Linked DNA regions of Actinopolymorpha singaporensis. The protein of the gene in region 1 interacts with the protein of each later gene in a pairwise test. Links are inferred from orthologs where the notes say so. Each region holds a gene or a part of one and is shown on either strand. Other genes may lie near its edges. The genes, in order: dnaE and BLU27_RS02670.

Region 1 (7,238 bases):
CTTGATACCGACTCTGGCCTTGTCCTCGTCCTTGATCTGGACGGCGGCGACCGTCTCGGTTTCCTTGCCATCGGCGCCGGGCAGCACCGCCACGCCGGCCCGGTCACCGAGCCAGGGCTCGACGTCCTTGGCGTAGTCGACGTCCCGCAGCTTCGGGTCGTCCTTCTTGATCGCCTCGAACAGCGCCTTGCGGAGGTCGTCGCCCTCGCCGACTCGCTTGCGCGCGTCGGGGAACTTGCGGACGACGTTGAAGATCGCGGCCTTCTGCTGCACCGACGGGTCGAGGTCGACCCGGAAGTAGGCGACCGCGTTGGCCGGCAGCACCTCCTCCGGCTGCGTCCCGCCGCCGCTGATCCGGGAGAACGCCCACGCGCCGCCGCCGACCGCGAGAACGAGGACCGCCGCCAGCGCGGCGACCAGCCAGCGGCGGCCGGCGCCACCACGACGTTCGTGCTCGATCACCTCGGGACCACCCGGGCCACCAGCACCACCGGCACCACCCGGGCCACCCGGACCGCCGCCATCCTGGCCACCGCCATCCTGACCACCGCCCTGTCCGCCGGCGGCGTACCCACCGGCAGCTCCGGCGGCCCCGGCCTGCTGGGCGTACGGGGCCTGCCGGGCCGGTCCGCCCGGACCGGGCTGGGGTGCCCGCGAAGGCTGCTGGCCGTACGGGGACTGCGGACCGTACTGCCCCGGCCGCGGCCCGTGCTGCCCCGGCTGCGGACCACGCGGCGGCTGCTGCCCATGCGGGCCCTGTTGCGGCGCCGGTGGTCGGCCGCCCGGTCGCCACTGAGGCGATGCCCCGCCTGCGCCGGGCGGGCCCGGACGGTCGGGATCGCGAGGTGGCGTGCGGTCGTCGGACATGAGGGCACCCCCGGAGGTGACGGAACCGAGGTCGCGGAACCGAGGCCGCGAAACCTTGGCTGAGCTTTGCAGACACGAAATCGGCCGAACTAAGTGGCCGATTCGGACGCAAAACTAGCGCATCGGCGCCTCGGGGGTCCGGCTCCGGTCGCGCTGGCTGTGGATAACCCGGGAGGGTTCGCCGTCCCGGCCAGAGCCCAGCCAGACAAGCGGGATGACGGGTGCCAGCGCGGCCAGCGGCCAGCTCACGAGCACGCCGTACGCGTGCAACGTGAGGGGTGCCGACAGCGCGGTGCCCGGCGAGGCGTGCGGATCCCAGGACCAGATCAGCGAGCCGTTGGCCACCAGGCTGCCGACGACGACCGCGGCCACCGCCGCAAGCACGCTGCCCACCAGGAGCCCGGCCACCGTGACCAGGCCGTGCCGCAGGAACAGCGTGGCCAGCACCGTACCGAGGACCAGGGAGGTGCCGGCGCCGAGCGCGGCGTACCAACCGTCCATCGAGACTAGGCGGGCGGCCTGCTCCTCGTCGTTCGGGAAGGGGCCTAGCTCGGTCATGGTCATCGCCACGTGCGGCGACGGGGCGGTCCACGCCCACACCAGCCCGGCGATCGCTCCCGCCGCGACCAGCACGACGGCGATCACCCAGAACGCCCGCGCGGCACCGGGCGCCCGGTCGGGCGGAGTCCGAGGGCCGGGAGGAGTCGCGTCAGCCGGGTACGTGGTGCTCACCGCCCCAGATCCTACGCACGCTCCCCCGGTGCCTGGTCGGGACTCGGCTCCCCGGCGTACCGGCGTTCTCAGGAACGGACACACCCCGGCCCGAGCAGTGCCTTGAGGTCACCCATCAGCGCCGTCGACGGCGTGACCCGCCAGCGGTCCTCCAGCCTCATCACCATCGTCTTGGTCTCCGACCTCAGGTGCAGGTGGATCTGGGTCATCCCCGGATGGGTGGAGAAGATCTCCTTGAGCCGGTCGACCACCGGCGGCGTGCACCGCTCGCGGGCCAGGGAGATCGCGAACGGCCCGGTCTGCTGGTCGCTGCTGATGTCGGGTACGGAGAGCTCCATCGCGATCAGCTGGGGCACGTCGTCACGCCGGTCCAGCCGGCCCTTCACCACCACCACGGCGTCCTCGGTGAGCTGCAGGGCGGTCAGCTGGTAGGTCGACGGGAAGAACATCACGTCGATGCCACCCTCGAGGTCCTCGAGAGTGACGATCGCCCACGCGTCGCCCCGCTTGGTCATCTTCCGGGTGATCGAGGTGATCAGCCCGCCGACGGTGACGATGGAGCCGTCGGGGCGGTCCTCGTCGGCGAGCAGCGTGCCGATGGTGCAGTCGGAGGCGTTCGTGAGGACGTGCTCGATGCCGAAGAGCGGGTGGTCGGAGACGTACAGCCCGAGCATCTCCCGCTCGTGCGCGAGCAGGGTCTGCTTGTCCCACTCCCCGATCTCGGGCACCTGGGGCGACATCAGCGCGGCCACGTCGGCCTGGTCGTCCCCGCCGAAGCCGAACAGCGAGTCCTGGCCGATCGCCTCCTGACGCTTCTGGTCGATGTAGTACTCCACCGCGTCCTCGTGCCAGGCCACCAGTGCCCGCCTGCGATGACCGAGCGAGTCGAACGCGCCCGCCTTGGACAGCGACTCCAGCACCCGCTTGTTGCACACGGTGGCGGGCACCTTGGCCATGAAGTCGCTCGCGTCGGCGAACCTGCCCTTCGCCTCGCGCGCGGCGATGATCGCCTCGACGACGTTGGCGCCGACGTTGCGGATCGCGGTCAGCCCGAACCGGATGTCGGTGCCGACCGGGGTGAAGTTGGCCGCGGACTCGTTGACGTCGGGTGGCAGCACCTTGATTCCCGAACGCCGGCAGGCGTTCAGGTAGATGGCCATCTTGTCCTTGTCGTCCTGGACCGACGTGAGGAGCGCGGCCATGTACTCGGCCGGGTAGTTGGCCTTGAGGTAGGCGGTCCAGTACGACACCAGGCCGTACGCGGCGGTGTGCGCCTTGTTGAACGCGTAGTCGGAGAAGGGGACGAGGATGTCCCACAGCGTCCTGACGGCCGCGTCGGAGTAGCCCCGGGCATGCATGCCCTCGCTGAAGGGCCCGAACTCCTTGTCCAGGACCTCCTTCTTCTTCTTTCCCATCGCCTTGCGGAGCAGGTCGGCCTGGCCGAGGGAGTAACCGGCCACCTTCTGGGCGAGCCGCTGCACCTGCTCCTGGTAGACGATCAGGCCGTACGTCGGGCCGAGGATCTCCTCGCAGGCCTCCTCCAGCTCGGGATGGATCGGCGTGATCTCCTGCTGGCCGTTCTTGCGGAGGGCGTAGTTGGTGTGGGAGTTCGCACCCATCGGCCCGGGCCGGTAGAGCGCGCTGGCCGCGGAGATGTCCTCGAAGTTGTCCGGCCGCATCAACCGGAGCAGCGAGCGCATCCCGGCGCCGTCCATCTGGAAGATGCCGAGCGTGTCGCCGCGGCTCAGCAGCTCATACGTCGCCTTGTCGTCCAGCGGGAGCCTGAGCAGGTCGATCCGCTCGCCGCGGCTCATCTCGATGTTGCGGACCGCGTCGTCCATGATGGTGAGGTTGCGCAGCCCGAGGAAGTCCATCTTCAGCAGGCCGAGCGTCTCGCAGGTCGGGTAGTCGAACTGCGTGATCACCGCACCGTCGGCCTCGCGCTTCATCAGCGGCACGTGGTCGGCCAGCGGCTCGGCCGACATGATCACGCCCGCCGCGTGCACGCCGGTCTGGCGGATCAGGCCCTCCAGGCCCTTCGCGGTGTCGATGACCTTCTTGACGTCGTGGTCCTGCTCGTAGAGAGCGCGGACCTCCCCCGCCTCGCTGTGCCTGGGGTGGCTCGAGTCGAAGATCCCGGTGAGCGGGATGTCCTTGCCCATCACCGCCGGCGGCATCGCCTTGGTGATCTTGTCGCCGAGCGCGTACGGATAGCCGAGGACGCGGGAGGAGTCCTTGATCGCGGCCTTCGCCTTGATCGTTCCGAAGGTGGCGATCTGGGCGACCTTGTCCTCGCCGTACTTCTCGGTGACGTAGCGGATCACCTCGCCCCGCCGACGCTCGTCGAAGTCGATGTCGATGTCGGGCATCGAGACGCGTTCGGGGTTGAGGAACCGCTCGAACAGCAGGCCGTGCCGGAGCGGGTCGACGTCGGTGATGCCGAGGGCGTACGCCACCAGGCTGCCCGCAGCCGAACCACGGCCCGGGCCCACCGCGATGCCGTTGTTCTTCGCCCACATGATGAAGTCCGCGACGACCAGGAAGTACGACGGGAACCCCATCTGCATGATGATCCCGAGCTCGTACTCCACCTGCTTGCGGTAGGTCTCGTCGTACCCTTCGGTGAACCGGCGGTCCATGCCCCGCCAGGTCTCCTCCCGCAGCCACGACTCCTCGGTGTGGCCCTCGGGGATGTCGAACCGCGGCATGAGGTTCTTGAACTCGAACATCCCCGCCGTGTCCACCCGCTCCGCGATCGCGAGGGTGGTACGGCAGCCGGCCTGCCAGGCCTCGGAGTCGTCCAGCGCCCGCATCTCCTCCGCGGACTTCAGGTAGTAGCCCGAACCCTCGAACTGGAACGTCGGCGCGGCCAGCGTGGACGCGGTCTGCACGCACAGCAGCGCGGCGTGTGCGGACGCCTCGTGCTCGTAGGTGTAGTGGGAGTCGTTGGTGACGACGTACTGCAGGCCGAGCTCGCCCGCGATCTTCTCCAGGCCGGCCCGCGCCCGCTTGTCGATGTCGATGCCGTGGTCCATCAACTCGACGAAGAAGTTCTCCCGGCCGAAGATGTCGCCGAAGTCGGCCGCGGCGTCCAGCGCCTCCTTCTCCTGGCCGAGCCGGATGCGGGTGGAGATCTCCCCCGACGGGCAGCCGGTGGTGGCCATCAGGCCCTGGCTGTACTCCGCGAGCAGTTCGCGGTCGATCCGGGGCTTGCGGAAGAAGCCCTCCATCGACGCCCTGGTCTGCAGCTTGAACAGGTTGTGCAGGCCGACCGCGTCCCGCGCCCAGATGGTCATGTGGGTGAACGCGCCGCCACCGGAGACGTCGTCGCCCTTCTGGTGCTGCTGGCCCCAGCGGACCGGCGCCTTGTGGTAGCGGGAGGTCGGGGCGACATAGGCCTCCAGGCCGATGATCGGCGTGATCCCCGCCGCCGTCGCCCGCGTGTAGAAGTCGTACGCCCCGTGCAGGTTGCCGTGGTCGGTGATCGCGACGGCCGGCATCTGGAGCCGCTGCGCCTCGGCGAACATGTCCTTGAGCTTCGCCGCGCCGTCGAGCATGGAGTACTCGGTGTGGACGTGCAGGTGGACGAACGAGTCCGACATCAGGGAGAAGCGCCTCCTGTCTGCGCCGACGCCGAAGGCGTTGGGCGCCGGCCGGGGGAAGGGCGGCGGCGCTTCGCCAACAAGTGAGAGTCCGACTCTATTGCCCTTGCACGTAAGGGCAACGGCGCCCCGCCGACGAGTTCGTGATCAACCTTTGCTAGCGGCGGAACTGGCCGCTGGTTGGCCGTTGGCAGCCCGCCGATGGTGATCAACGGGTGGTCGCGGCGCCACGCTCGGCGAGGTCGAGGGACTCCTCGATCACCGCGGTCATGATCCGGCGGAGGCGCTCCGCGCCCAGCCTGGGTGCCCGCCGGGCCATGCCGGCGACGATCTCCGCCTCCCGGTCCGGGTCGCGGCCGGCGGTTCCGCCGACCGGCTTGAGGAGCTGGACCTGCTCGGTCAGCCCTGCGCGGTACTCGAGCAGGGCGGCCAGGGCGGCGTCCACCTCGTCGATCGCGGCCCGGGCCTCGGGCAGCGACGCCGGCAGGGGGCGGGCGGTCAGCGCGGCGACCGGTTGGTCCATCACGGGTCGGTGCACTCGTCCACGCTACGTAGCGTGCTGTACGGCGTTCAACATGGCGAGACGATCGTCTCGTCACCTGGAACGTTCGGAGTCGTCGCGGGCACGCTCCAGCGCCTGGGCGAGATCGTCGGGGTACGGCGACTCGAACGTCACCCGCTCCCCCGTCCCCGGGTGCTCGAACCCCAGGCTCGCCGCGTGCAGCCACTGCCGGGTGAGCCCCAGCCGGCCGGCCAGCACCGGGTCCGCGCCATAGGTCAGGTCACCTACACACGGATGCCGGATCGCGCTCATGTGCACCCGGATCTGGTGGGTACGCCCGGTCTCCAGGTGCACCTCCAGCAGGGACGCGTGCCGCAGCGCCTCCAGCGTCTCGTAGTGGGTCACCGACGGCTTGCCGTGAGCGACGACCGCCCACTTGTAGTCGTGGGTGGGGTGCCGGTCGATCGGCGCGTCCACCGTGCCGCGACTCGGGTCCGGATGGCCCTGGACCAGCGCGTGGTAGATCTTCTCCACCTCGCGTTCCTTGAACGCCCGCTTCAGGACGGTGTAGGCGTGTTCGGACTTCGCCACCACCATCAGGCCGCTGGTGCCCACGTCGAGCCGGTGCACCACACCCTGGCGTTCGGCGGCGCCCGACGTGGTGATCCGGAAACCGGCGGCGGCCAGGTGACCGATCACGGTCGGCCCCCGCCACCCCGGGCTGGGATGCGCCGCCACGCCGATCGGCTTGTCGACCACCACGATGTCCGCGTCGTCGTGGACGACTCGCATTCCCTCCACCCGGACGGGAGCGATCGGCTCCTGCGGGCGGGGAAGCTCGACCTCCAGCCAGGCGCCCGCACTCACCCGCTCCGACTTGGGCACCGCCTCGCCGTCGACTCGGACCAGGCCGTTCTCGACGAGTTCGGCGGCCTTGGTCCTGGACAGCCCGAAGAGCCGGCCCAGGGCCGCGTCCAGGCGCTCACCCTCCAGGCCCTCCGGCACCGGCAGCCCGCGCCGGTCCGCCGCTCCGGTGGCGGCCGTCACGCTCACTCCGCCTCCCTCAGCGCCGGCTCGTCGACGGCCGTCCCGGTGGTGCGTGGTGGCTCGTGCGCCTGCCGGGCGCTGCCGTCGGGCTTCTGCGACTCGGGCCGGCGGCGGCCGGACTCCTCGACGGTGCCGTCCCAGCGGCGACCCCGCATCGCCAGCACGATGATCAGCGCGGCGGCGGTGCAGATCGAGGCGTCGGCCACGTTGAACACCGGCCAGTGCGGCAGTGCCAGGAAGTCGACCACGTGGCCGCGCAGGAAACCCGGCTCCCGGAAGATCCGGTCGGAGAGGTTGCCGAACGCCCCACCCAGCAGAAGTCCGAGCGCGATCGCCCACGGAGTGCTCCGGAGCGTGCGGGACAGCCGGAGTACGACGACCACGACGGCCAGCGCCACCAGGGACAGGATGATCGTGTAGCCCTCGGCCAGGCCGAAGGCGGCTCCGGAGTTACGGACCAGCACCAGGGTCAGCAACCCACCGGCCAG
Region 2 (6,027 bases), 4.7 Mb from region 1 along the record:
CGGCGACGCCGACGCCGGAGGCGGAGCCCGAAACGCCGCAGGCCGACCGGCACAGCTGACGGCACACCTGACGACACACCCGACCGGTCCGGGGCCGCGGCTCATGTCCGCGGCTCCTGCCTACTGGTCGCCGGGCGGCGTCTGGGACGGCGTGCCCAGCGCACCGAAGTCGATCGCCGGCGCGGCGCGCACCTGCGCCTCCTCGACCTCGAAGTACTCCGCCTCCTCGAAGCCGCAGCGGGCGGCCAGCAGGCTGGAGGGGAAGGCCTCGACGCGGGTGTTGTACGCCCGTACGTTCGCGTTGTAGAAGCGGCGGCCGGCGGCGATCCGGTCCTCGGTCTCGGCCACCTGCCGCTGCAGGTCCAGGAACTCCTCGTTCTCCCGGAGGGCCGGGTGCCGGTCGGCCACCGCGAACAGCCGCCGCAGCGCCTCCGCGAGGGCCGCCTCCCGCCCGGCCCGTACGGACAGGTCGGCGCCTCCACGCGCCGCCGCCTCGGCCCGCCGGGTGACCTCGGCGAACACCTCCCCGTGGCCGGTGACGTGGGTACGCACCGAGGCGAGCAGGCCGGGCACCAGGTCGTAACGGCGGTGGAGTTCGACGTCCACCTGCCGCCAGGAGTCCTGGACGAGGTTGCGCTGGCTGACGAACCGGTTGTAGGACACCACCCCGCCCGCGACGACCAGCACGACGAGGACGACGGCGGCGGCAATCCAGATCACGAGGACCTCGTTTCAGCGGCGGGCCGGACTCGTCCGGGACAGTAGGGCTAACTACCCCAGGCCGAGGTCGGTGAGTCCGTAGACGTACCGGTAGGGCAGCCCGGCCGCCTCGACCTTCGCCTGCGCACCGGTGCTCCGGTCGGCGAGAACCGCCACCGCGACCACTTCGGCGCCCGCCTCGCGCAGCGCCTGCACCGCGGTGAGCACCGAGGAGCCGGTGGTGGAGGTGTCCTCCACCGCGAGCACCCGCCGGCCGGCCACGTCAGGTCCCTCGATCCGGCGCTGCAGGCCGTGCCGCTTCTCCTCCTTGCGGACGACGAAAGCGTCCAGCCGCCGGCCCTGCGCCGCCGCCGCGTGCAGCATCGCGGTGGCCAGCGGGTCGGCGCCGAGCGTCAGACCGCCCACGGCGTCGAAGTCGAGGTCGCCGGTGAGCTCCAGCATCTGCCGTCCGACCAGCGGCGCGGCAGCACCGTCGAGGGTGATCCGGCGCAGGTCGATGTAGTAGTCGGCGGTCTTCCCCGACGACAACGTGACGGTCTCGCGGACGATCGCCTTGGAGGTGATCTGGTCGAGGAGTTGCGAACGCTCACTGGGCACGGCGGCAAGCTTAGGGCGTGTCCCGCGGCTCGGGCGGCGAGGCCTGTCCCTGCGCAGTAGGCGTCAGCGCCGGCGCATCCGCACGCCGCGGGCGGCGGCTCGCACCAACGGCCGCGGCGCGTATCGTGCGGCACCGGCGACCATCTGGTAGCGGGTCGTCGGCACCACCACCGGGCCGGCCCGGCCCGAGTCCAGGTGGCGCAGGGTGGCCTCGACGACCTCGGGTGGGGTCAGCCACATGAAGTTCGGCAGTCCCCGCACGCGCAGGCCGGACCGCTGGTGGAACTCCGTACGCACGTAGCCCGGGCACACCGCGAACGCGCGCACACCGGTGCCCCTCAGGTCGTTCGCGACCCCCTCGGTGAACGTCGTGACCCAGGCCTTCGCCGCGCCGTAGGTGCCGTACGGCGCGAACCCGGCCACGCTGGAGACGTTGATCACCGCACCGGTACGGCGCGCCAGCATGCCGGGCAGGGCCGCCTTGGTGAGCCGCAGCACCGCGACGACGAGTACGTCGAGAAGGCGTTCCTCGTCGTCGGAGCCGCTGTCCAGGAAGCCTTCGCCCAGTCCGTAACCGGCGTTGTTGACCAGCAGGTCGACCGGCGGCTCGCCGGTGCGCAGGCGTTCCTCGACCGTACGCAGGTCGGCCTTGTCGGCCAGGTCGGCCGGGAGGACCTCGCAGTTCACCCCGAACCGGCCGGAAAGCTCGGTGGCGAGAGATCCGAGCCTGGCCCGGTCGCGGGCCACGAGCACGAGGTCGAAGCCACGACCGGCGAAGGCCTCGGCGTAGGCGCGGCCGAGGCCGGCGGTGGGTCCGGTGACGAGAGCGGTAGGCATGGTCTCCGGACTCAGACGCGCAGGCGCCGGGTCGTGGTGAACCAGGGGCGGGCGGCCGGCAGCCACAGCATCACGGCCGCCGCGGTACCGGTGAGGAGGAGGGCGAGCCCCACGATGGAAAGGCCGGTCAGGACGGTGTTGAAGACGTTCGCGACCGCGAGGACCGTGGCGACGACCCGGGCCCGGGGCTGCCCCTTGCCGTTCATCACCGCCATCAGGATCCACAGCGCCACGGCCAGCACGCCGAACACGACGTACAACGTCAGGCTGGTGTTGACGGTCGCGTCGATCTTGTCGGGGGTGAGCGGCTGCTTCTGCCCGCGGAGCATCTCGCGGGCGTCGTTGGCGAGCCGGTCGCGGGAACCGAACACCGCGATCGCCGACACCGCCGACAGCGCGGCACCGAGATACATGAGGTAGACGGCGAGCTGGACGACGCGGGGACGCTCGGCCGGCCGCGCGGGCGCGTCCTCCTCGCCGCGAGGCCACGCGGGCATCGGTGGCATCCCGGACATGCCGGAGGCCCCGGACCTGCCGGACGTGCCGGAGGTCCCGGACGTGCCGGGCCCGGCCGAGTTCGTCTCGCTCATGCGGACCTCCTGGTCGTGTGTCCTCATCCTCGCCAACGCGGGTACGCCTACCGACTGCCACCATGCCATCGGTGCCGGTCGCGGCGCGCGACCGACCCCGGACGGAGCCCCGCTCGCGCATCCGCCGGATGCGCTGCCGGTGGCCGCTCCAGGCTGAGCGCGGCGGCTTCCGGCAGTAAGGTCGGTCACCGTGACGCACCCACGGATGGCCGCCCGCCTGCAGGGTCTCGGAACGACGATCTTCGCAGAGATGTCGGCGCTCGCGCTGCGAACCTCCTCGATCAACCTCGGCCAGGGCTTCCCCGACACCGACGGCCCGACGCGCATGCTGGACGCCGCGGTCGACGCGATCAGGTCCGGTGACCACAACCAGTACCCGCCGGGCATCGGCATCGCCGCCCTGCGCGAGGCGGTGTCCGCGCACCAGCGCCGCTTCTACGACCTGGAGTACGACCCCGACACCGAGGTGCTCGTCACCGCCGGCGCGACCGAGGCGATCGCGGCCGCGCTCCTGGCCCTGGTCGAGCCCGGCGACGAGGTGGTCGCGCTGGAGCCCTACTACGACTCCTACGCGGCCGGGATCGCGATGGCCGGGGGTCGGCGCGTACCCGTCACGTTGCGGGCGCCGGACTTCCGGCTCGACGTCGACGCGCTGCGCGCCGCGGTCACCTCGCGGACCAAGCTGCTGCTGGTCAACTCACCGCACAACCCGACCGGGACCGTGCTCACCGCGGACGAGCTGGCCGCGATCGCCGAGCTCGCCGTCGAGCGCGACCTGCTGGTGGTGACCGACGAGGTGTACGAGCACCTGTCCTACGACGGCGCGCCGCACATCCCGCTCGCGACGTACCCCGGAATGCGTGAGCGGACCGTGACCATCTCCAGCGCCGGGAAGACGTTCGCCGTCACCGGCTGGAAGATCGGTTGGGTCTGCGCCACGCCGCCCCTGGTGGCCGCGGTGCGCACCGCCAAGCAGTTCCTCACCTACGTCTCCGGCGGGCCGTTCCAGCCGGCGGTCGCCGAGGCGCTGGCGTTCGGTGACGACTACTACGACGGCCTGCGGGCTTCCATGCAGGGGAAGCGCGACCTGCTCAGCGAGGGGCTGTCGTCCCTCGGGCTGGACGTGTTCGTGCCCGGCGGGACCTACTTCGTCACCACCGACGTACGCCCGCTCGGCTACGACGACGGCGTGGAGTTCTGCCGAATGCTGCCCGAACGCTGCGGCGTGGTCGCCATCCCGCACGAGGTGTTCTACGACGACAAGCAGGCCGGGCGGCCCCTGGTGCGCTGGGCGTTCTGCAAGCGGGACGAGGTGTTGTCGGAGGCGGTGGAGCGGCTGCGGTCCGGCCTGCGTGGCGGTCCGCGCTAGGGATCCTCGGCGGCCGGGCCGACGGGCTCCCTCGGGCCGTCGGCGTACAGCCGGGTGACCTCGGCGGCACTGCGCACCATCAGGTCCCGCAGCTCCGGTGGTTCCAGCACCTCGAGGTCCGGGCCGAACCGGAAGAACTCCATCCGCGCGTGGGTGGGCGTCTCGATCGGCAGCGTCGCGCGCACCCACCCGTACTCGTCCGGCGGCCCGGCGGTCTCACGCAGCGCCCGGGCCGCGTGCGGGCCGAGGTAGTACGGCACCAGGTCGCGGGCCAGCGGTGACAGCCGGACCACGGCCTCGGAACGGAACAGCCGGGCGCGGTAGTCCTCGGCCCAGGCCGCCCAGTAGGCGGCGAGGTCGAAGTCGGCGGCGCGTTCGAAGCGGTCCGGCCGCAGGGTGAGCGCGCGGATCCGGCCGACCCGGTAGCTGCGGAAGGCGCCGTCGACGCGGGCCGCGACGTACCAGACTCCGGTCTTGAGGACCAGGCCGTACGGCTCCAGCGCGCGGGTCACCTCGTCCCGGCCCCACGGCTCGTAGCGCGCCTCGACCAGCTGCTGGTTCCACACCGCCTCGGCCAGCGCCGCCAGGTGCTCGGGCCGTTCCACCTCGCGGAACCAGTTCGGCGCGTCCAGGTGGAACCGCTCCCGGATCCGGCCGGCGCGCGAGCGCAGCTCCGGCGGCAGCGCGGCCAGCAGCTTCACCTGCGCGGCCGCGAGCACCGAGCCGAGGCCGAGCTCTGCCGCCGCGTCGTCCGGGATGCCGGCGAACAGCGACTCCGCCTCGTCGCCGGTCAGCCCGGTGAGCTTCGTCCGGAACCCGCCGAGCAGCTGGTAGCCGCCGGCCGGGCCGCGGTCGGCGTAGACCGGGACGCCGGCGGCCGACAGCGACTCGACGTCGCGGTAGACGGTGCGGACCGACACCTCCAGCTCCCGGGCCAGCTCGGGCGCGGTCATCCGGCCGCGGGTCTGGAGCAGGAGCAGCAGGGACAGCAGTCGACTGGCGCGCACCTCCGCTCCTTCCATCCCTCGAGTCCTGGGCTCGGGCGCTTCGTACTCCGGTCCGGTCCCCGGGGCGTTCGTTGGAATGTTCTCGTACGTACCTGACAGTACGTGGCAGGTATCCCGGCAAGGGTTGGCCACGTGCCCGGCGATGGGCATGAGCATCAACGACGAACCAGGGAGAACCCACCCATGTCAGCCTCTTCGAACGCTCCGGCGCCCAGCACCCCGAGCGCGACCACCGTTACCGCGAGCGCGGCCGGCGACCGGCGCGCCGGCACCGAGCCGGGCGGCACGTTCGCCTCCACGGCGTGGGAGGAGACCCGGCCCGAGCCGGACGAGGAGTCTCCGCGGGTGGCGCACGCGTACACCACCAACACCTTCACCGGCGCGATCGACGGCACCGGCACAGCTCACCACGTGATGTTCTACGGGCCGGGTGAGGGGCAGTGGGGCGCCGGCCGCTACCACGGCTACGAGAAGGTGACCGGCACCGTCGGCGGGCGTACGGGCAGCTTCGTCCTCGCCCACGACGGCGCGTTCGCCGGCACGACGGTACGCGCCGACTGGACCGTCGTGCCCGGGTCGGCCACCGGCGAACTCGCCGGTCTGCGCGGCCGGGGAAGCTTCGTCGCCGAGCAGGGTGTCGGTGCCGTGGTGTACACATTCGACCACACGTTCGACGAACGGCAGCACTGAAACCGACAGCCAGACCGCCGGAGCAAAGGAGCCCCGCGATGAGTGACACCGTCCGGCCCGAGCCGGAAGCGCAGCACGATCCCGCCGGCGAACAGCCCGCCGGCCAGTCCACCGCCGAGTTGTACGACGCCTGCATGGCCCGGACCGCGGCCCTGCTTCGCGACGCCGACCCGAGCACGCCCGTCGACGCCTGCCCGGGCTGGACCGTCGAGGCGCT

What was found.
Region 2: the proteins of dnaE (region 1) and BLU27_RS02670 interact in binary tests that used the Escherichia coli proteins (3 or more experiments, as listed by UniProt). The link is inferred for Actinopolymorpha singaporensis from one-to-one orthologs.

The regions. Positions count from the first base shown.
Region 1 is NZ_LT629732.1:5,263,387-5,270,624, forward strand. What follows is about bases 1,468-5,547. They hold dnaE (DNA polymerase III subunit alpha), read right to left. Parts: upstream 5,202-5,547; coding sequence 1,668-5,201; downstream 1,468-1,667. Other genes in these bases: BLU27_RS23590 (hypothetical protein), read right to left, coding at 1,468-1,599; BLU27_RS23600 (chorismate mutase), read right to left, coding at 5,410-5,547. In the rest of the region: BLU27_RS23585 (DUF3352 domain-containing protein), read right to left, coding at 1-462; BLU27_RS29315 (hypothetical protein), read left to right, coding at 451-930; more of BLU27_RS23590, read right to left, coding at 982-1,467; more of BLU27_RS23600, read right to left, coding at 5,548-5,739; BLU27_RS23605 (RluA family pseudouridine synthase), read right to left, coding at 5,797-6,756; lspA (signal peptidase II), read right to left, coding at 6,753-7,238. UniProt on the Escherichia coli protein: DNA polymerase III is a complex, multichain enzyme responsible for most of the replicative synthesis in bacteria. This DNA polymerase also exhibits 3' to 5' exonuclease activity. The alpha chain is the DNA polymerase catalytic subunit.
Region 2 is NZ_LT629732.1:580,802-586,828, forward strand. The notes cover bases 2,163-5,031. They hold BLU27_RS02670 (pyridoxal phosphate-dependent aminotransferase), read left to right. Parts: upstream 2,163-2,949; coding sequence 2,950-4,113; downstream 4,114-5,031. Other genes in these bases: BLU27_RS02660 (hypothetical protein), read right to left, coding at 2,166-2,744; BLU27_RS02675 (helix-turn-helix transcriptional regulator), read right to left, coding at 4,110-5,031. Outside these bases: BLU27_RS02640 (DedA family protein), read left to right, coding at 1-59; BLU27_RS02645 (LemA family protein), read right to left, coding at 121-720; pyrE (orotate phosphoribosyltransferase), read right to left, coding at 772-1,317; BLU27_RS02655 (SDR family NAD(P)-dependent oxidoreductase), read right to left, coding at 1,381-2,154; more of BLU27_RS02675, read right to left, coding at 5,032-5,120; BLU27_RS02680 (DUF3224 domain-containing protein), read left to right, coding at 5,304-5,810; BLU27_RS02685 (maleylpyruvate isomerase family mycothiol-dependent enzyme), read left to right, coding at 5,849-6,027. UniProt on the Escherichia coli protein: Shows aminotransferase activity with methionine and histidine as substrates, and to a lesser extent also with phenylalanine.